One region of the Kitasatospora sp. NPDC088160 genome, then DNA from elsewhere that is predicted to be linked to it. Evidence: riboswitches for the same ligand, from Rfam matches in the RefSeq annotation. Region 1 holds a riboswitch; each other region holds the start of a gene.
What was found. Region 1 has a riboswitch for cobalamin ahead of ACIOGZ_RS24855 (CoA-acylating methylmalonate-semialdehyde dehydrogenase). Riboswitches for the same ligand answer to the same signal wherever they lie in the genome.

Region 1 (6,325 bases):
ACACCTGTCAGCGGGGGAGAGTACTGCACTTGTTCAAGAGATCGACGGCCGTGCCGGCCGGGGCGGGCGCACGGGCGGCCTGCGCGGCCGTGCTGATGGTGTCGGGTGCCCTGGTGCTCGGCTCATGCTCGTCCGTGGGGTCGCCGGGCGGAGGGCGGGAAACGCCGGGCGGAGGACGGGAAACGCCGAGCGAGCCCACACGTGTCGAGTCCCGGGAGGAGGCGCTGGCCCGGACGGATCGGGTCCAGGGCCACGTGCGCGAGCTGACGGGCCTCGAGCGGGATCCGTGGAGCAAGCTCATCGGCTACTACAGGTGCCCGGGGCGGGGATTGGGTGTGGCCGACGAGGGCGAGGCCTACCAGCTCAGCTCGGGGATCCTGCTCAAGGCCACGGACGACCAGCGCCCCGAGGTGCTGCGGGCGCTGCGGGAGAAGCTGGCGGGCGAGGGCTTCAAGATCACCTCGTCGGCGTCCGGTGCGGACGCTCAGTCCACCCCGCCCACCTGGGAGTTCGATGCCGTCCACGAGTCCGACGGCTACACCGTTTCGGCGGGCGCGTCGAAGCCCGGCCAGGGTGTGAGTGTGATGGTCGTCCTGCCCTGCCAGGCCCCGCCGTCCGCCGGTGCGGCTTCGCCCGCTCCGACGGCCACCACCTGAGGTCGGCGCGTCGGTCACGTCAACTACGCTACTGGAAAAGGTAGTTGGCGTCAGTCCCGGCACGTCGACTCGTGGCGGCGGGACGCCCCGGCGTGGGTGCGCCGGGGCGTCCGGTCAGGCGTCGGTGCGGCTCGTCGCGGTCAGCGGGGCGTACAGCTCGGGGCGGCGGGTGCGCAGGAGGCCGAACTCCCGCCAGTCCCGGCACTGGTCGAGGTCGAGGTCGGCGACGAGGACGGCGGGCCGGTCGCGCGGGGCGCGGAGCAGGATCCGGCCGTACGGGTCGGAGATGAACGACGAGCCGTAGAAGGTGGACCGGCCCTCCGTCCCGATCCGGTTGGGCACGATCATGAACAGCGCGTTGGCGAGGCCGTTGGCGCTGATGGCGTGCTCCCACATGGGCCGGGTGTCGAAGTCCGGGAGGTCCACCTCGGAGCCGATGGCGGTGGGGTGGACGAGGACTTCGGCGCCGCCGAGCGCGTAGGCGCGGGCGAGTTCGGGGAACCACTCGTCCCAGCAGGTGGGGAAGCCGAAGGCGGCGCCCTGGTGGGCCAGGACGGGGAACCCGCTGTCGCCGGGGCGGAAGCACAGGTCCTCGCGGTAGCCGGGGAAGGCCGGGATGTGGTTCTTCCGGGTTCTGGCGACGAGGGTGCCGTCGCGGTCCACGCAGACGGCCGTGTTGTAGCCGAGGCCGCCGTCCTCGGCGCGCTCGTACAGGGAGGCGTGGACGCTGATGCCGAGTTCGGCGGCGAGTTCGGCGGCGAGGCGGGTGGTGGGCCCCGTCTCGACGTCCTCCAGGTGGCGGGCGGCGCCCTCCCCCATCGGGTCGTCGGTGTTGCAGAAGTAGGGACTGCGGGTCAGCTCGGGCAGGCACACCATCGTCGCGCCCTGCGCGGCGGCGAGTGCCACGCCCTCGCGCAGCCGGGCGTCGTGCTCGGCCGGGTCGGTGTGCCAGCGCATCTGCACGAGCCCGACGCGCAGCGGTGCGCGTTCGGCGGGCCTGGTGCGGCCGGGGGAGCCGAGCGGGGAGCCGAAGGAGGTGAGGACGGCGTACGAGGTCACGGGTGTTCCTTCTGTTCTCTGGCGCTGATACGGAGGTGCCGGTGAAGGCCCTGCGATATAACTGAAAGTTCAGTCAGCTTTGCTGGCGTGGTGAAAATGTAGCCATGCCGGAACGTTCCGGCAAGGGGTGGCCGGCGAATGGTGTGCGGCTGTGCGGCTGTGCGGCTGTGCGGCTGTGCGGCGACCGCGTCGGGCAGGAGATCAGCGCGGCGGAAACCCGATGGCGCAACGCGCGTGCGGGCCTCTGGACTTACTAGGACGTCCAACTATATGGTCGACGACAGGTCCGCGGTGTCAGGGAAGCCGGTGTGAGTCCGGCACGGTCCCGCCACTGTGACCGGGGAGCTCGTCCTCGCAGACGAAGGCCACTGGCAGCCAGCCGGGAAGGCCTGGGGGCGTGCGGTGATCCGGGAGTCAGGATACCGGCCGCGGGTGTTCCGTGTTTTCCACGAGGATGGAGACGACACGCATGACTCCGGGCTGCTCCCGCTCCACTGCCGCTCCTGGTCGTCCCGTGCCCACGGCCGCCGGGGCGTCCACGCCCTGACGTTCCGTTCCGCCGCCGCACGCCCGTGCCGCGGGGCGCACCACCGTGTGCCCGCCGACCCGCGGCGGCCTCCGATCCTCCTCCTCTCCCCACCCCTGTCGAGAGAAGGAACCCGATGGTCCGAGAACTGACCCACTTCGTCGCCGGCAAGCCCACCGCCGGCACCTCCGGTCGCTTCGGCGACGTGTACGACCCCAACACCGGCCGGGTGCAGGCCCGGGTGCCGCTGGCCAGCCGGGCCGAGGTCGAGGCGGTGATCGCCGACGCCGCGCAGGCCCAGCCCGGGTGGGCCGGGTGGAACCCGCAGCGGCGGGCCCGCGTCCTGCTGCGCTTCCTCCAACTCGTCGAGCAGGAGAAGGACGAGCTGGCCCGGCTGCTGTCCGCCGAGCACGGCAAGACCGTGGCCGATGCCCACGGGGACATCCAGCGCGGCCTGGAGGTCGTGGAGTTCGCCGCCGGCATCCCGCACCTGCTGAAGGGCGAGTTCAGCGACAACGCGGGCACCGGCATCGACGTGTACTCGATGCGCCAGCCGCTCGGCGTGGTCGCGGGCATCACGCCGTTCAACTTCCCGGCGATGATCCCGCTCTGGAAGGCCGCACCCGCCCTCGCCTGCGGCAACGCCTTCGTCCTCAAGCCCTCGGAACGCGACCCCTCGGTGCCGCTGCGCCTCGCCGAACTGCTCCTGGAGGCCGGGCTGCCGCCGGGCGTGCTGAACGTGGTCAACGGCGGCAAGGAGGCCGTGGACACCCTGCTGGAGGACCCGCGGGTGCAGGCGGTCGGGTTCGTCGGCTCCACGCCGATCGCCCAGTACGTGTACGCCACCGCCGCCGCGCACGGGAAGCGGGCGCAGTGCTTCGGCGGTGCCAAGAACCACCTGGTCGTGATGCCGGACGCCGACCTCGACCAGGCCGCGGACGCGCTGATCGGCGCCGGCTACGGCTCGGCCGGCGAGCGCTGCATGGCGATCTCGGTGGCCGTCCCGGTGGGGGAGGAGACCGCCGACGCCCTGGTGGCCAAACTGGTCGAGCGGATCGCCGCGTTGAAGGTCGGGCGCTCGGACGACCCGGCGGCGGACTTCGGCCCGCTGGTCGGCGCCGACGCGCTGGAGCGGGTCCGCGGCTACCTGGACCTCGGGGTCGAGGAGGGCGCCGAACTCGTGGTCGACGGGCGGGACTTCCGGCTGGAGGGGCACGAGGGCGGCTACTTCCTCGGCGCCTCGCTGTTCGACCGCGTGACTCCCGACATGCGGATCTACCGGGAGGAGATCTTCGGCCCCGTCCTGACCGTGCTCCGCGCCGCCGACTACGAGGAGGCGCTGCGCCTGCCCAGCGAGCACGAGTTCGGCAACGGCGTGGCCGTCTACACCCGGGACGGCGACACGGCTCGGGACTTCGCGCGCCGGGTGAACACCGGCATGGTCGGCGTCAACGTGCCGATCCCCGTGCCGGTCGCGTACCACACCTTCGGCGGCTGGAAGCGCTCCGGGTTCGGCGACCTCAACCAGCACGGGCCGGACTCGATCCGCTTCTACACCCGCACCCGCACCGTCACCTCGCGCTGGCCCTCCGGGGTCAAGGAGGGCGCGAGCTTCACCATCCCGACGATGGGCTGAGGGCGCCGTGCACGACCTCACAGAGGACCAGCTCGCCATCGCGGCGACCACCCGGGCCTTCGCCCGCGAACACCTGGCGCCGAACGCGGTCGCGTGGGACCAGGCCAAGCACTTCCCGGTGGACGTGCTGCGCAAGGCGGCGGACGTCGGCCTGGCCGGTGTCTACGTCCGCGAGGAGTCCGGCGGCTCCGGACTCACCCGCGCCGACGGCGTGCTCGTGTTCGAGGCGCTGGCCACCGGCTGCCCGTCCATCGCCGCCTACCTGTCCATCCACAACATGGTCGCCTGGATGATCGACCGTTACGGCGACGACGCCCAGCGCGCCCGGTGGCTGCCGGGCCTCAGCGCCATGGCGACCCCCGCCAGCTACTGCCTCACCGAGCCCGGCGCGGGCTCGGACGCGGCGGCACTGACCACCCGCGCCCGCCGGGACGGGGACCACTGGGTCCTCGACGGCGTCAAGCAGTTCATCTCGGGCGCCGGCGTCTCCCGGGTCTACCTGGTGATGGCCCGCACCGGCGGACCGGGGGCCGGCGGGGTGTCCGCGTTCGTCGTCGAACGCGACGACGCCGGCGTCTCGTTCGGTCCCGACGAGAAGAAGATGGGCTGGAACGCCCAGCCCACCCGCCAGGTGCTCCTGGACGGCGTCCGGCTCCCGGCCGACCGCCTCCTCGGAGCCGAGGGCGAGGGCTTCCGGATCGCCATGAACGGGCTGAACGGCGGCCGGCTCGGCATCGCCGCCTGCTCCCTCGGCGGAGCGCAGGACGCCCTGGAGCGGGCCACCGGCTATCTGGCGGACCGCGAGGCGTTCGGCGCCCGGCTCCTGCACGCCCAGGCGCTGCAGTTCCGGCTCGCCGACATGGCCACCGAGCTGGAGGCGGCCAGGTCGCTGCTCTGGCGGGCTGCCTCGGCCCTGGACCGGGGGGACCCCAGGGCGCCGGAACTGTGCGCGATGGCCAAGCGGCACGCCACCGACACCGGCTTCGAGGTGGCCAACCAGGCGCTCCAACTGCACGGCGGCTACGGCTACCTGGCCGAGTACGGCATCGAGAAGATCGTCCGCGACCTGCGGGTGCACCAGATCCTGGAAGGAACCAACGAGATCATGCGCGTCATCGTCGCCCGCGGCCTGATCGGGGCCGCGTGATGGCCGGGACCGACCTCGACGAGGTCCTGGTCCACCGCGAGGGCCGGGCGGGCCTGATCGTCCTCAACCGCCCCGCAGCCCTGAACGCCCTCACCCACGGCATGGTGCGGAGGATCTCCGAAGCGCTGGACGCGTGGGAGGAGGACGAGCGGGTCGCGACCGTGGTCATCACCGGCGCCGGTGAGCGGGCCTTCTGCGCCGGCGGCGACATCGTCGCCATCCACCGCGCCGCCACCGGCGCGGACCCGGGCGCCGTCGAGGAGTTCTGGCGCGACGAGTACCGCCTCAACGCCCGCATCGCCCGCTACCCCAAGCCCTACGTCGCGCTCATGAGCGGCATCGTGATGGGCGGCGGGGTCGGGGTCTCCGCCCACGGCAGCGTCCGGATCGTCACCGAGACCACGCGCATCGCCATGCCCGAGGCCGGCATCGGCTTCGTCCCGGACGTCGGCGGCACCTACCTGCTCGCCCTCGCACCCGGCGAGTCGGGTACCCACCTCGCCTTGACCGCGGGCTCCGTCGGCGCCGCGGACGCGCTGCTCTGCGGCCTCGCCGACCACTTCGTCCCGGCCGAGCGGCTGCCCGCGCTGCTGGACGACCTGGCCGAACTCCCCCTGCACGACGCCCTCGAACGGAACGTCGGGCCCGCACCGGCCGGCGTGCTGGACGGCCGGCGGGCGTGGATCGACCGCTGCTACGGGGCCGACACCGTGGAGGAGATCCTCGACCGCCTGCGGGACAGCGGCGAACCGGAGGCCAAGGAGGCCGCGGACCGGATCGCCGCCAACTCGCCCGCCGCCGTGAAGGCCACCCTCGCCGCCCTGCGCCGGGCCCGCGCCCTCGGCCCGCTGGAGGCCGTCCTCGACCAGGAGTACCGGACCTCCTGTGCGGCGCTCTCCACACCGGACCTGGCCGAGGGGATCCGCGCCCAGGTCATCGACAAGGACCGTTCCCCGCGGTGGAACCCGTCGACGCTGAGCGCCGTCGGGCCCGCCGCGGTGGCCCGCTACTTCGCCCCGCTCGGCGACCGGGAACTCGGCCTGGCCCCCACCACACCCCTGGAGCGCTGGTGACCCGCCGCAACGGATTCAACGGAGTCATCGGATTCATCGGCCTCGGCAACATGGGCGGCCCGATGGCCGCCAACCTCGCCGAGGCCGGGCACACCGTGACCGGCTATGACCTGGCACCCGAGGCGCTGCGGAGGGCGGAGGAGGGCGGCGTCCGTCCGGCGCGGTCCGCGACCGAGGCGGTGCGGGAGGCCGACGTCGTCATCAGCATGCTGCCGGCCGGCCGGCACG
Region 2 (6,325 bases), on a different contig from region 1:
GGCCACCGGCCGGCCGAGTAGGAGCGCGGGTCGCCGACGCCCCAGCCGGTCTGGCCGTAGCCGGGGCCGAGGTCGGTCTCGACGAAGCCGGGCAGCTTGCCGGTGAGGTCGGCGGCCTTCTTGTAGTAGTAGCCGACCTGCTTGGTGCCGCGGTAGTCGCCGTACTCGGGGTTGTTGCGCTCGTTGTGCGCCTCGACGTGCTGGCCGATCACCGTCCCGCCGCTCTGCCCGGTGCGGGCCCGGTCCTCCAGGTCGGCGAGCAGCTGCTGGACGGCCCGGGCGTTCGGCGAGGCCTGCGGATCCCGGGCGAGCAGGTCCCGGCCGACCTCCGGCGGCAGGGTGCGGCCGGGGAGGCCGACCGTCACCGGGACGCGGGCGGGCCGTTCGCCGTCGGCCCGGCCGTCACGCTGCAACAGCGCCACGGCGCCCGCGGCGACCACGACCCCGGCCGCGGCCAGGACGGCGGGCCTGCCGCGCAGGGCTCTGGGCAGGGCCACGGACCGCTCCTCCGGTTGCTCGCCGGCACCGGCCCAGGCGGACACAACCGGAACACTCGTGCGAATGACTGCCCCCGAGAGCCTGCCACACTCCCCCGGCACCGGCGAGCGAACCCGCCGGGGCCGGGGTGCCACGGCGGATCAGCCGGCCGCGGCGGCCCCCGACGCACCCGGCGCGGCCGCGGACGCGGCCTTGGCGCGCTGGAGCAGCTGGCCCTTCACGTGCTCGCCGAAGCCGACGGCCGCCGCGGTGGCGGTGGCGTCGGCGGTGTCGCCGCCCTTCGCCGAGCCCTCGACCGTGAAGTAGGCGTACCGGCCCAGGGTGTTGTGCGTGTTGGTGCAGCCCGGAGTGGCGCAGAAGGCCGGCGCGCCCGGCGCGACGGCGCCCTTGAGGTGGCCGGTGTAGCTCTTCATCGAGGTCTCGGCCTGGATCTTGTGGTCGAAGACCGCGACGCCGACGGTCACCGCGCTGTCGCCGGAGACGTAGGTCGCCCGGAGCACCTTCTGGCAGCCCTGGTCACCGAGGACCTTGCCGAGCCCGCCGGTCGTCGAGTTCCCGTCCCAGCAGGGCGAGTCCAGCGAGACGAAGGTCCGGTTCCAGGTGGCGCCGTTGACCGTCACCTGGAGCGCGGAGAACAGTGCCCCCGCGTCCTGCGGCGCCGGGTCGGTGGCGGCCTCCCAGATCGGCTTCGACGGGTCGTCCGGCGCTCCGCCCGGGGTGCCGGACGGGTTCCCGCCCGGGGTTGCGGCGGCACTCGGCGCGGCACTCCGGGCGGCACCCGATGCGGCGGAGGACGGCCGGTTGGAGGCCGAGGCGATCGGCCCGGCGACCGGCTTGTCGCCGCCGCCCTTCGTCAGCAGCACCGCCCCGCCCGCGATCAGGCCGCCGACCAGGACGACCGCGACCGCCACGCCGAGGGCCCGCAGTCGGCGGCGGCGCTTGCCGTCCGCCGCGTTGCGGTCCGCCAGCGCCTCCCAGTTCGGCTCGGCGCGCTGCGGCGCCTGGGGCTGCGGGTACGGCTGCGGATGCGGCTGGGGATGCGGCTGGGGGTGCGCCTGGGGGTTCGGCTGCCACTGCGGCGGCAGCTGCTGCCCTGGCGGTCCCGGCTGCGGCAGCGGAGGCTGCCCCGGCGGACCGGGCTGCGCCACCGGCTGCGCGGGCGGCACCGGAGGCCCGTACGAGGCCGGCGGCGGCCCGAAGCCCCCGCTCGGCGGCAACACCGGACCGGGCACCACCGGCGGCTGCTGACCGTGCGCGTCCCCCGGCCCGGGGGGAGGCGTTCCCTGCGGACCCTGCCCGGGTGCGCCAGTTCCGTCGCTCACGCGCCCCCTCGCTTCGCTCGATGATCGCTTCGCGAAACGCGCCCCTCGGCGCTTCGCTCGCTCATGCGCCCAGATCGTAGGGCATGCCCGCGGCAACCGGTCCGCCCGGTGACCGTTCCGTATCGAAACCAGGACGCCGGGGCCCGGAATCAGGGCGTCGGGAGCCCGGATCCGAGGCGCCCCAAGGCCACGACCCGCCCCCTCCCGGCACCACCGGTTATCGCTCCGACACACCGCGCCGTACTACATGTGGGGTCGCATCAGAGAGACACCACTAGATGTATGCTCAATCCTGCTGTCGATGCAGGGGAACCCGGTGCGAATCCGGGACTGCCCCGCAGCGGTGAGCGGGCGGCTACCAGTAGCCGCCCCGCGAGTCCGAGTACCTGCCGACGGTGTGCGCACGGGCCCTCCCGCAGAGGCCGCGCCAGCACGAGAACTACCTTCCGGGCCTCGCGGGCGGGCCGGGGACGCCACTGTCGCGCGACGCTTCCTGCGTACGTGCCGTGCTCCCCTGCCCCGAACGGCCCGGTACCCCCCGATCACCGCCGCCGATCGCCGCCAGGAGAGAGCGCCTTGACCACCGCTGCCTCAGCCACCCTGCCCGCCCAGGGCACCGGCCCCGCCCCCACCGACCCGACGGTCTCCGACCCCGGCGGCGCGCTCCTTCGGCTGCTCACCGACCGCAGCGTCGATCTCCCCCAGGTGGACCCCGGCCATGTCGCCGCCGCCGCGCTGCGCGGCCGCCACGCCGGCTCGGACTTCGCCGAGCTGCGCGGGCTGGCCGTGGACGCCGCCGCGTCGATGATCGCCGAGGACCCCCAGTACTCGAAGCTGGCCGCCCGGCTGCTCGCCCTGGAGATCGTCGACGAGGCGAACAGCCAGGGCTCGCGCTCCTTCGCCGCCTCGATCGCCGTCGGCCACGCCGAGGGCCTGATCGGCGGCACCACCGCCGCCTTCGTCACCAAGCACGCCGCCGCCCTGGACGCGCTGATCGACGCGCACGGCGACGACCGCTTCGAGTACTTCGGCCTGCGCACCGTGCAGTCCCGCTACCTGCTGCGCCACCCGATCACCCGCAAGGTCATCGAGACCCCGCAGCACTTCCTGCTCCGCGTCGCCTGCGGCCTGGCGGTCGGCGACAGCGAGCAGTCGGTGCGGGAGGTCGCCGAGCTGTACGGCCTGATGAGCCGGCTGGAGTACCTGACCTCCTCGCCGACCCTGTTCAACTCCGGCACCCGGCACCCGCAGATGTCGAGCTGCTACCTGCTCGACTCCCCGCTGGACAACCTGGACTCGATCTACAACCGCTACGCGCAGATCGCCCGGCTGTCCAAGCACGCCGGCGGCATCGGCCTGTCCTACTCGCGCATCCGCTCGCGCGGCAGCCTGATCCGCGGCACCAACGGCAAGTCCAACGGCATCGTCCCGTTCCTGCGCACCCTCGACTCCTCGGTCGCCGCCGTCAACCAGGGCGGCCGCCGCAAGGGCGCGGCCTGCGTCTACCTGGAGACCTGGCACGCCGACATCGAGGAGTTCCTGGAGCTCCGCGACAACACCGGCGAGGAGGCGCGGCGCACCCACAACCTCAACCTGGCGCACTGGATCCCGGACGAGTTCATGCGCCGGGTCAACGCCAACGAGGACTGGTCGCTGTTCTCCCCCGCCGACGTGCCCGAGCTCGTCGACCTGTGGGGCTCCGACTTCGACGAGGCCTACCGCAAGGCCGAGCTGGCCGGCAAGGCCGTGCGCACCATCCCCGCGCAGACCCTGTACGCCCGGATGATGCGCACCCTGGCGCAGACCGGCAACGGCTGGATGACCTTCAAGGACGCCTCCAACCGCGCCGCCAACCAGACCGCGCTGCCCGGCCGCACGGTGCACTCCTCGAACCTGTGCACCGAGATCCTGGAGGTCACGGACGACTCCGAGACCGCCGTCTGCAACCTCGGCTCGGTCAACCTCGGCGCCCACGTCGCCCCGGGGGCCTCCGTCGACGACCTGCTCGGCGCCATGGACTGGGAGCGCCTCGACGCCACCGTCCGCACCGCCGTGACGTTCCTCGACCGCGTGGTGGACATCAACTTCTACCCGACCACCGAGGCCGGCACCTCCAACTCCCGCTGGCGCCCGGTCGGCCTCGGCGTGATGGGCCTCCAGGACGTCTTCTTCAAGCTGCGGATCGACTTCGACTCCGCCGAGGCCGCGCGGCTGTCCACCCTCATCGCCGAGCGCATCATGCTCACCGCGTACGAGCGCTCCGCCGACCTGGCCGAGCAGCTGGGCCGCCACGAGGCCTACGGCGAGACCCGCGCCGCCCGCGGCGAGCTGCACATCGACCACTTCCCGACGGCCGCCCCGCAGTGGGCCGACCGCTGGACCGCGCTGCGCGCCCGCATCGCCGAGACCGGCCTGCGCAACTCGCTGCTGCTGGCCATCGCGCCGACCGCGACCATCGCGTCCATCGCCGGCGTCTACGAGTGCATCGAGCCGCAGGTCTCCAACCTGTTCAAGCGCGAGACGCTGTCCGGCGAGTTCCTCCAGGTCAACCCGTACCTGGTGCGCGAGCTCAAGGAGCTCGGCGTCTGGGACCAGCAGACCCGCGACGCCCTGCGCGAGGCCAACGGCTCCGTCCAGGAGCTGGGCTGGCTGCCCGCCGAGGTCCGCTCGCTGTACCGCACCGCCTGGGAGCTGCCCCAGCGCGCGCTGATCGACCTGGCCGCGGCCCGCATGCCGTACCTCGACCAGAGCCAGTCGCTGAACCTGTTCATGGCGGCGCCGACCATCGGCAAGCTCAGCTCGATGTACGCCTACGCGTGGAAGGTCGGTCTCAAGACCACCTACTACCTGCGCTCGCGCCCGGCGACCCGGATCGCCCAGGCCGCCTCCGGTACCGCCCGCGCCGCCGCGCCCGCGCCCGCGTCCTCGTCCGTGCCCGTGAACACCCCGACCCTCACCCCGGAGGAGGAGGCCGCGCTGGCCTGCTCCCTGGAGAACCCCGAGTCCTGCGAGGCCTGCCAGTGAGCACCCCCGACCGCGAGAAGATGCTGCTCGACCCCGGCTTCGAGCTGACCCTGCGCCCGATGCGCTACCCGTCGTTCTACGACCGGTACCGGGACGCGATCAAGAACACCTGGACCGTCGAGGAGGTGGACCTGCACTCCGACGTCGCCGACCTGGCCAAGCTCAGCGAGGGCGAGCGCCACCTCATCGGCCGCCTGGTCGCCTTCTTCGCCACCGGGGACTCGATCGTCTCCAACAACGTGGTGCTGAGCCTCTACAAGCACATCAACTCCCCGGAGGCGCGGCTGTACCTGTCGCGCCAGCTCTTCGAGGAGGCCGTGCACGTCCAGTTCTACCTGACGCTGCTCGACACCTACCTGCCCGACCCCGAGGACCGCAACGCGGCCTTCGCCGCGGTGGAGAACATCCCCTCCATCCGCCAGAAGGCGCAGTTCTGCTTCAAGTACATGAACGCCGTCGACCACATCGACTCGCTCCAGACCAAGGAGGACCGCCGCGCGTTCCTCCTGAACCTGATCTGCTTCGCGGCGTGCGTCGAGGGCCTGTTCTTCTACGGCGCGTTCGCGTACGTGTACTGGTTCCGGTCCCGCGGTCTGCTGCACGGCCTGGCCACCGGCACCAACTGGGTGTTCCGCGACGAGTCCATGCACATGGACTTCGCGATGTCGGTCGTCGACACCGTCCGCGAGGAGGAGCCCGACCTCTTCGACGACGAGATGGCCAAGCAGGTCACGGAGATGCTGGAGGAGGCCGTCGAGGCCGAGCTCCAGTTCGCCCAGGACCTGTGCGGCGACGGCCTCGCCGGCATGAACACCGACTCCATGCGCCAGTACCTGGAGGCCGTGGCCGACCAGCGCCTCGCCCGCCTCGGCCTGCCGATCCGCTACGGGTCGACGAACCCGTTCGGGTTCATGGAACTCCAGAACGTCCAGGAGCTGACCAACTTCTTCGAGCGCCGCGTCTCCGCGTACCAGGTCGCCGTCGAGGGCTCCGTCGCCTTCGACGACGACTTCTAAACCCGCAGACACACCAGAGGTGCCCCGCCCGGCTCACCGCCGCGCGGGGCACCTCTGTCTGTACCGACCCGACCGCCCACCCCATCCCCCTGAACTCCCCCGCCCCCACCCGGCGTTCACACCGGGCGGGGGCGGTCGAACGACTTTCCCGTTCTGGAAAGATCAGGTTCTTGACCCTGTGCCCAGAGAGCCGGGAGCATCGGCCAAGACAGGAACCACCGGCGACTGGAGGCACCTGATGCTGCGTTGGCTGTCTGGGAATGGGTCCTGCAACGACGGATCGTGCCCCACGCTGTGGGGCACCGAGAACGGGGACTACGTGGTCCAGGGATACGCGATCACCGACCCTTACCGTCTGGCGGAGTTGAACCTGCCGGACGGCGAGTCGGCGGTCGTGATCCCCGCTGCGGTCCTGGAGGGGTACTTCCATGCTCAAGGGTGAAGACTTCGGCCGTCTCTTCAAGA
Region 3 (6,325 bases), on a different contig from region 1:
AACTCACCACGCGCTGACGCCTGGTCAGCGGCCCGGCGGCGGACTGTGCCCGCCGCCGGGCCGCCGTGTAGTCTCCCCGCTGAGAGGTGTCGGGAGGTGACCGTGACGCAGTACGCCGGGGGTGGGCAGGTCCCGCCGCGTCCCGTCGCTCCGCCGGGGCCGCAGCCGTCGGGGGCCGCCGCGCCGCCGCCGGTGCCGCCCGCTCCGGCTCCTGTTCCCGCCGCCGCGCCGCCGGTTCCGGCCGCTCCGGTGCCGCCCGCTCCTGTTGCCGCGCCCGCCCCGGCCGCACCCGCGCCCGGCGCGCCGGTCCCCGTCGGGTCCACCGGGCACTTCGTGCTGCCCTCCGGCACGCCCGTGCAACTCCCCGCCCACCCGCCGCAGCGGCACGCGCCCACCAGTCCGATCGCCGTCCTGCTGATCGGCCCGGCCGGGGCCGGCAAGACCACCGTCGCCCGGTACTGGGCCGAGCGCCGGCCCAGCCCGACCGCGCACATCAGCCTGGACGACGTCCGCGAGTGGGTGCAGTCCGGCTTCGCCAACCCGCAGTCCGGCTGGAACAACGCCTCCGAGGCGCAGTACCGGCTGGCCCGCCGCACCTGCGGCTTCGCCTGCCGCAACTACCTCGCCAACGGCATCTCCTGCATCATCGACGACGCCGTCTTCCCGGACCGCCCGGCCATCGGCCTCGGCGGCTGGAAGCGGCACATCGGCCCCGGCATGATCCCGGTCGTGCTGCTGCCCAGCCTGGACTCCGTGCTGCACCGCAACGCCCGGCGCGGCGGCACCCGGCGGCTCGGTGACGAGGAGGTGGCGCGGATCCACGGCCGGATGGCCGGCTGGTACAACTCCGGGCTGCCGATCATCGACAACTCGTACCTGGACGTGGCCGGCACCGCCGCCGAGCTGGACCGCGTCATCCTGGCCCGGCTGATGGGCATGCCGGTGCGCTGATCTGCGACGATCCGGCGGTGTCGGTGCCGGCTGCGATGATGTGCGGGTCCTGTCGAACCACCCCGGGGGAGCTGACGCCCGTGCCGGAAGGCCACATCATCCACCGCCTCGCCGCCGAGAACCGGAAGGCCTTCGGCGGCCGCCCGGTCGAGGTGTCCAGCCCGCAGGGCCGGTTCGCCGACGAGGCCAAGGCCATCGACGGGCAGCTGCTCACCGCGGCCGAAGCCGTCGGCAAGCACCTGTTCCTCGGCTTCGAGGAGGGCGCCTGGGTGCACGTCCACCTCGGCCTCTACGGCGGCTTCGCCTTCGGTACCGGGCCCGCGCCCGAGCCGGTCGGCCTGGTCCGGCTGCGGCTGGCCAACGACGACGGCTACGCGGACCTGCGCGGCCCCAACACCTGCGCGCTGGTCACCGGAGCGGAGAAGGCCGCCGTCGCCGCCCGGCTGGGCCCCGACCCGCTGCGCGCCGACGCCGACCCGGAGGCCGCCTGGCGCCGGATATCGGCCAGCCGGACGACCGTCGCCGCGCTGCTGATGGACCAGAAGGTGCTGGCCGGGGTGGGCAACGTCTACCGGGCCGAGGTGCTGTTCCGCCACGGGATCAACCCGCACCGCGCCGGCCGCGACCTCACCCGGGGCGAGTGGGACGCGATCTGGGCCGACCTGGTCGCCCTGATGCACGAGGGCGTCGGCGCGGGCCGGATCGACACCGTCCGCCCCGAGCACACCCCCGAGGCGATGGGCCGCCCGCCGCGCGTCGACGACCACGGCGGCGAGGTGTACGTCTACCGGCGGGCCGCGATGCCCTGCCTGGTCTGTGGCACCGACGTCCGGACGGAGCAGCACGCCGCGCGCAACCTCTTCTGGTGCCCCGCCTGCCAGGCGGCCTGACCGCGTTCGAGGGTTGCTCCGGCCGGGCCCCGGCGCGTCCTCCGGGGGAGCCGGTCAGACGACGGCCGCGCTGGGCTCGTGGTGTTCGGCGGCGGCGCACGCGTCGAGGAGGGGGCGCAGGGCCTCGTCCACGAGCCGGTAGCGCACGATCCGCCCGTCCTTGTCCCCGGTGACCACGCCCGCGGTGCGGAGCAGCCGCAGGGCCTGGGACACGGCGGGGTCGCGCATGCCGGTGGCGACGGCGAGGTCGGAGACGGCGAGCGGGCCGGCCCGGTGGAGGGCGAGCAGGAGGGCGAGCCGCCCGGGGTCGGCGAGCAGGGAGAACCGCTCGGCCCAGGTGCGGACGTGCGCGGGGTCGCCGATCGCGGCGATGGCCTCGCAGACCCGGTGTCCGTCGATGGTGCGGTGGCCCGCGCGGTCGGCCGGTACGAGATGCATGCGCACATTGTTGCAGGAGGGGGCCTGTGATCCTGGACACCTGCGCAGGTGCGCAGCCTTGCAAGGGTGGGTCCTGGCCCCTACGGTGTTCCCCGCCGTGGTGCTCGGGAAGACCGGTGACGGATCCTCAGGGGTCCCAGTCCGGAGCGGCCCTCGCCACTGTGATCGGGCCATCGTGATCGTCGACGATGGAGAGACGTCCGTACCCACGACGCCACTGGGAGCCTCGCGCACCTGGGAAGGCGGGTACGGGACCCCCGTAAGCCAGGAGACCGGCCACGGCATCTCACGAAGTGTTTCCACGAGGTGCTGGAGCGTGACCCGAATGACCCTGCCCGAAACCGCCGCCGCCGAGGCGCCGGCGACACCGTCCGTGCTGCCCACGTTCCGCTGGAAGCGCGAGGACACCGTCCGCACGGCCGGGCTGATGGGGGTGATCCTGGCCATGCACGTGGTGGCCTTCGGGACGCTCGTCTTCCTGGTCGCGCCCCACAACTACGCGGTCGGCACCCAGGTCTTCGGGGTGGGCCTCGGGATCACCGCGTACACCCTCGGCATGCGGCACGCCTTCGACGCCGACCACATCGCGGTGATCGACAACACCACCCGCAAGCTGATGGCGGACGGCAAGCGGCCGGTCTCGGTCGGCTTCTGGTTCGCCCTCGGGCACTCCTCGATGGTGGTGCTGATGGCCGCCCTGGTGGCGGGCGGCGCGCAGCTGGCCAGCACGCTGATGGACGACGACTCGGCCACCCACAAGTGGCTCGGGATGGTCGGCACGACGGCCTCCGGCGCGTTCCTCTACCTGATCGGCGCGCTCAACCTGGCCGCGCTGCTCGGCATACTCAAGGTGTTCCGGGCGATGCGGGCCGGGTCGTACGACGAGGCGCAGCTGGAGGAGCACCTCAACTCGCGCGGCTTCATGGCCCGGGTGCTGAACCGGGCGACCCGGTCGATCACCCGGCCCGGGCAGATGTTCCCGGTGGGCATGGTGCTGGGGCTGGGCTTCGACACCGCGACCGAGGTCACCCTGATGGTGATGGCCGGGTCGGGCGCGGCGGCCGGGCTGCCCTGGTACGCGATCGTCTGCCTGCCGCTGCTGTTCGCGGCCGGGATGAGCCTGTTCGACACCCTGGACGGGACGTTCATGAACTTCGCGTACCAGTGGGCCTTCGCGAACCCGGTCCGGAAGGTGTACTACAACCTGACGATCACTGGGCTGTCGATCGCGGTGGCCTTCGTCATCGGCACCATCGAACTGGTCGGCGTGCTGCACGAGAAGCTCGATCTGACCGACCCGGTCACCGGCTGGATCGCGGGCATCTCGCTGGACAACGTCGGCTACGCGATCGCCGGGCTGTTCGTGGTGGTCTGGGCCGCGGCGATCGCCTACTGGAAGCTGGCCCGGGTGGAGAAGCGCTGGGTGGCCGCCGAGTAGCGACGGCTGCGATCAGCGACGGCAGCGATCAGCGACGGCGCCTCCCCCGGGATCCCGGGGGAGGCGCCGTTTCGTCGCTGCGGGCCGGTGCCGGTCGTCGGGCGGGCGGGGTTCAGCGCTCTTCGCGGAAGTCGACGTGCCGGCGCGCGACCGGGTCGTACTTGCGCAGGACCATCCGGTCCGGGTCGTTGCGGCGGTTCTTGCGGGTCACGTACGTGTAGCCGGTGCCGGCGGTGGAGCGGAGCTTGATGACGGGGCGCAGTTCGCTGCGGGCCATGGGTGTCCTCCCGGGTTGGCGGGGTGTTCGGGGCTGGGGCGAAACCGTACACCGAAATGGAAGTCATTTTCATCTGGTGTAACGTGGGCTCCGTCCCGCCCATTCCCGGACGCCAGGGAGCACCCATGTCCGCCCACTGCCAACTCACCGGCCGCCAACCCGGATTCGGCAACGCGATCTCGCACTCGCACCGCCGCACCCGCCGCCGCTTCGACCCCAACATCCAGCACAAGCGCTACTGGCTGCCCGGTGAGGGCCGGTACGTCCGGCTCGCCCTCAGCGCCAAGGGCATCCGCACCATCGACACGATCGGCATCGAGGCCGCCGTCGCCCGCATCCGCGCCCGAGGGGGGAAGGTCTGATGGCCAAGCAGAGCAAGATCGCCAAGAACGAGCAGCGCCGCGCCGTCGTGTCCCGGTACGCCGAGCGCCGCGCCGAGCTCAAGCGGATCACCGCCCACCCCGGCACCGCCCCCGCCGAACGCGCGGACGCCCAGGCCGAACTCGCCCGCCAGCCCCGCGACGCCAGCGCCACCCGGATCCGCAACCGCGACGCCGTCGACGGCCGCCCCCGTGGCTACCTGCGCGCCTTCGGCCTCTCCCGGGTCAACCTCCGCGTCCACGCCCACGCCGGCCACCTGCCCGGCGTCCGCAAGGCCAGCTGGTGAGCGGCGTGGACGGGATCAAACTGCCCGTGGTGGTCGTCGCCGGACTGCACGCCGACGAACGCCGCGCCGCCGTCCGGGAGTTGGCGGCGGCAGCGGTGGACGCGGTGGTCCTCCACCATGACCTGCGGGAGGCCTCGCAGGGCGTCGTCCGCCGTGAACTGCGCGACGCGGGAGGCGGGTTCGACGTCGCCGACGTCCCGCTGGTGAACGACTGCCCCTGCTGCGCCCTGCGCGAGGACCTGCTGCCGCGACTGCTGCGGATCGCCGACGAGGGCCGGTACGGGCTCGCGATCGTCGAACTGTGGGGCGGCAGCGACCCGCACCCGGCCGTCGAGGTGATCGCCGGGGGAGAGGCGGACGGCCGCCACCTGGAGGACGCCGTCGAACTCGCGGGCGTGGTCACGGCCGTAGACCCGGACCGGCTGATCGGCGAACTCTCCGTCTCCGACGACCTGGTGGAGCACGGCGAGCACACCGCCGTCCAGGACCAGCGGACCCGCGCGGAGGCGCTCGCCCACCAGGTCGAGTACGCCACCACCCTCGCCGTCCCGCGCGCGACGGCGCACGCGCCCGGGCTCGCGTTGCTCCGCCAGCTCCACCCCACCGCCCGGGTCGTCCGGCTCGGCACCGGGGCGCTCACCCGGGCCGCCCTCGGCGGCTTCGACGTCGCCGCCGCCCGCGACCGGGTCAACCCGGCGATCGCGCTGCTCCCGCAGGAGAGCGACGAGGCCGGCGTCACCACGCTGGTCTGGGAGCGCCGACGCCCGCTGCACCCCGAGCGGCTGCACCGGGCGCTGGAACTGCTCGTCCCCGCCGCCCAGCGCAGCCGCGGCCGCTTCTGGCTGGCCAACCGGCCCGACCTGATGCTCGCCTGGGACGCCGCCGGGGCCAACCTCGCCGTCGAGGAGTGCGGCCCCTGGCTCACCTCCCTGCCCGACGCCGCCTGGGAGCTCTACCCGCCCGCCCGCCGGGCCGCCGCCGCCCTCGACTGGCACCCTCTGCACGGCGACCGGGTGCAGCAGCTCAGCTTCACCGCGGAGGGCCTCGACGTCGACGGCGTCACCGGGCTGCTCGACTCCTGTCTGCTCACCGACGCCGAACTCGCGGCGGGCGAACCCGGCTGGAAGGCCCTGCCGGACGCCTTCCGGGACCTGCTCGACCCCGTTCACTAAGGAGCCGTCACTGTGCGTAAGCGACCGAACCCGCCCAAGGCCCGGCCGAACCCGTTGTTCACGGCCGGCATCGAGTACATCGACTACAAGGACACCGACCTGCTGCGGCGCTTCGTCTCCGACCGCGGCAAGATCCGGAGCCGCCGCGTCACCCGGCTCACCGTCCAGCAGCAGCGCGCCGTGGCCAGGGCCGTCAAGAACGCCCGCGAGATGGCCCTCCTCCCGTACGCCGCCGGCACCACCCGGTAACCGGACCACCGTCACCACCGCCACCACCGTCACCACCCGACAAGGAGCCCCCGATGGCCGTCCCCAAGCGCAAGACGTCCCGCAGCAACACCCGGCACCGCCGGGCCCAGTGGAAGGGCAAGGCCCCGAAGCTCGTCCCGATCACCCTCAACGGCCGCGAACTGCTCGTCCCCCAGAACCTGGTCCCCGCCTACCGCCGCGGCCTGATCGACCCGGAGGGGGCGTAGCGACCACGGAGGGGGC

Region 2: linked by a shared signal. The riboswitch ahead of ACIOGZ_RS31690 (ribonucleoside-diphosphate reductase subunit alpha) and the one ahead of ACIOGZ_RS24855 (CoA-acylating methylmalonate-semialdehyde dehydrogenase) in region 1 are both predicted to bind cobalamin.
Region 3: linked by a shared signal. The riboswitch ahead of ACIOGZ_RS17710 (HoxN/HupN/NixA family nickel/cobalt transporter) and the one ahead of ACIOGZ_RS24855 (CoA-acylating methylmalonate-semialdehyde dehydrogenase) in region 1 are both predicted to bind cobalamin.

The regions. Positions count from the first base shown of each region.
Region 1 covers NZ_JBIUSS010000016.1:116,255-122,579, forward strand. Annotated here, with positions in the region: gene ACIOGZ_RS24845 (hypothetical protein) at 336-656, shown strand; gene ACIOGZ_RS24850 (nitrilase-related carbon-nitrogen hydrolase) at 771-1,715, opposite strand; cobalamin riboswitch at 1,970-2,161, shown strand; gene ACIOGZ_RS24855 (CoA-acylating methylmalonate-semialdehyde dehydrogenase) at 2,378-3,877, shown strand; gene ACIOGZ_RS24860 (acyl-CoA dehydrogenase family protein) at 3,885-5,024, shown strand; gene ACIOGZ_RS24865 (enoyl-CoA hydratase/isomerase family protein) at 5,024-6,097, shown strand; gene mmsB (3-hydroxyisobutyrate dehydrogenase) at 6,094-6,325, shown strand, end outside.
Region 2 covers NZ_JBIUSS010000023.1:144,764-151,088, forward strand. Annotated here, with positions in the region: gene ACIOGZ_RS31680 (glycoside hydrolase family 26 protein) at 1-497, opposite strand, end outside; gene ACIOGZ_RS31685 (hypothetical protein) at 639-1,664, opposite strand; cobalamin riboswitch at 2,086-2,229, shown strand; gene ACIOGZ_RS31690 (ribonucleoside-diphosphate reductase subunit alpha) at 2,421-4,844, shown strand; gene ACIOGZ_RS31695 (ribonucleotide-diphosphate reductase subunit beta) at 4,865-5,860, shown strand; gene ACIOGZ_RS31700 (DUF6879 family protein) at 6,289-6,325, shown strand, end outside.
Region 3 covers NZ_JBIUSS010000010.1:208,612-214,936, forward strand. Annotated here, with positions in the region: gene aroQ (type II 3-dehydroquinate dehydratase) at 1-17, shown strand, start outside; gene ACIOGZ_RS17695 (AAA family ATPase) at 97-951, shown strand; gene ACIOGZ_RS17700 (Fpg/Nei family DNA glycosylase) at 1,032-1,841, shown strand; gene ACIOGZ_RS17705 (metalloregulator ArsR/SmtB family transcription factor) at 1,896-2,279, opposite strand; cobalamin riboswitch at 2,361-2,575, shown strand; gene ACIOGZ_RS17710 (HoxN/HupN/NixA family nickel/cobalt transporter) at 2,605-3,717, shown strand; gene rpmG (50S ribosomal protein L33) at 3,830-3,994, opposite strand; gene rpmB (50S ribosomal protein L28) at 4,120-4,356, shown strand; gene rpsN (30S ribosomal protein S14) at 4,356-4,661, shown strand; gene ACIOGZ_RS17730 (CobW family GTP-binding protein) at 4,667-5,833, shown strand; gene rpsR (30S ribosomal protein S18) at 5,846-6,082, shown strand; gene rpmF (50S ribosomal protein L32) at 6,136-6,309, shown strand.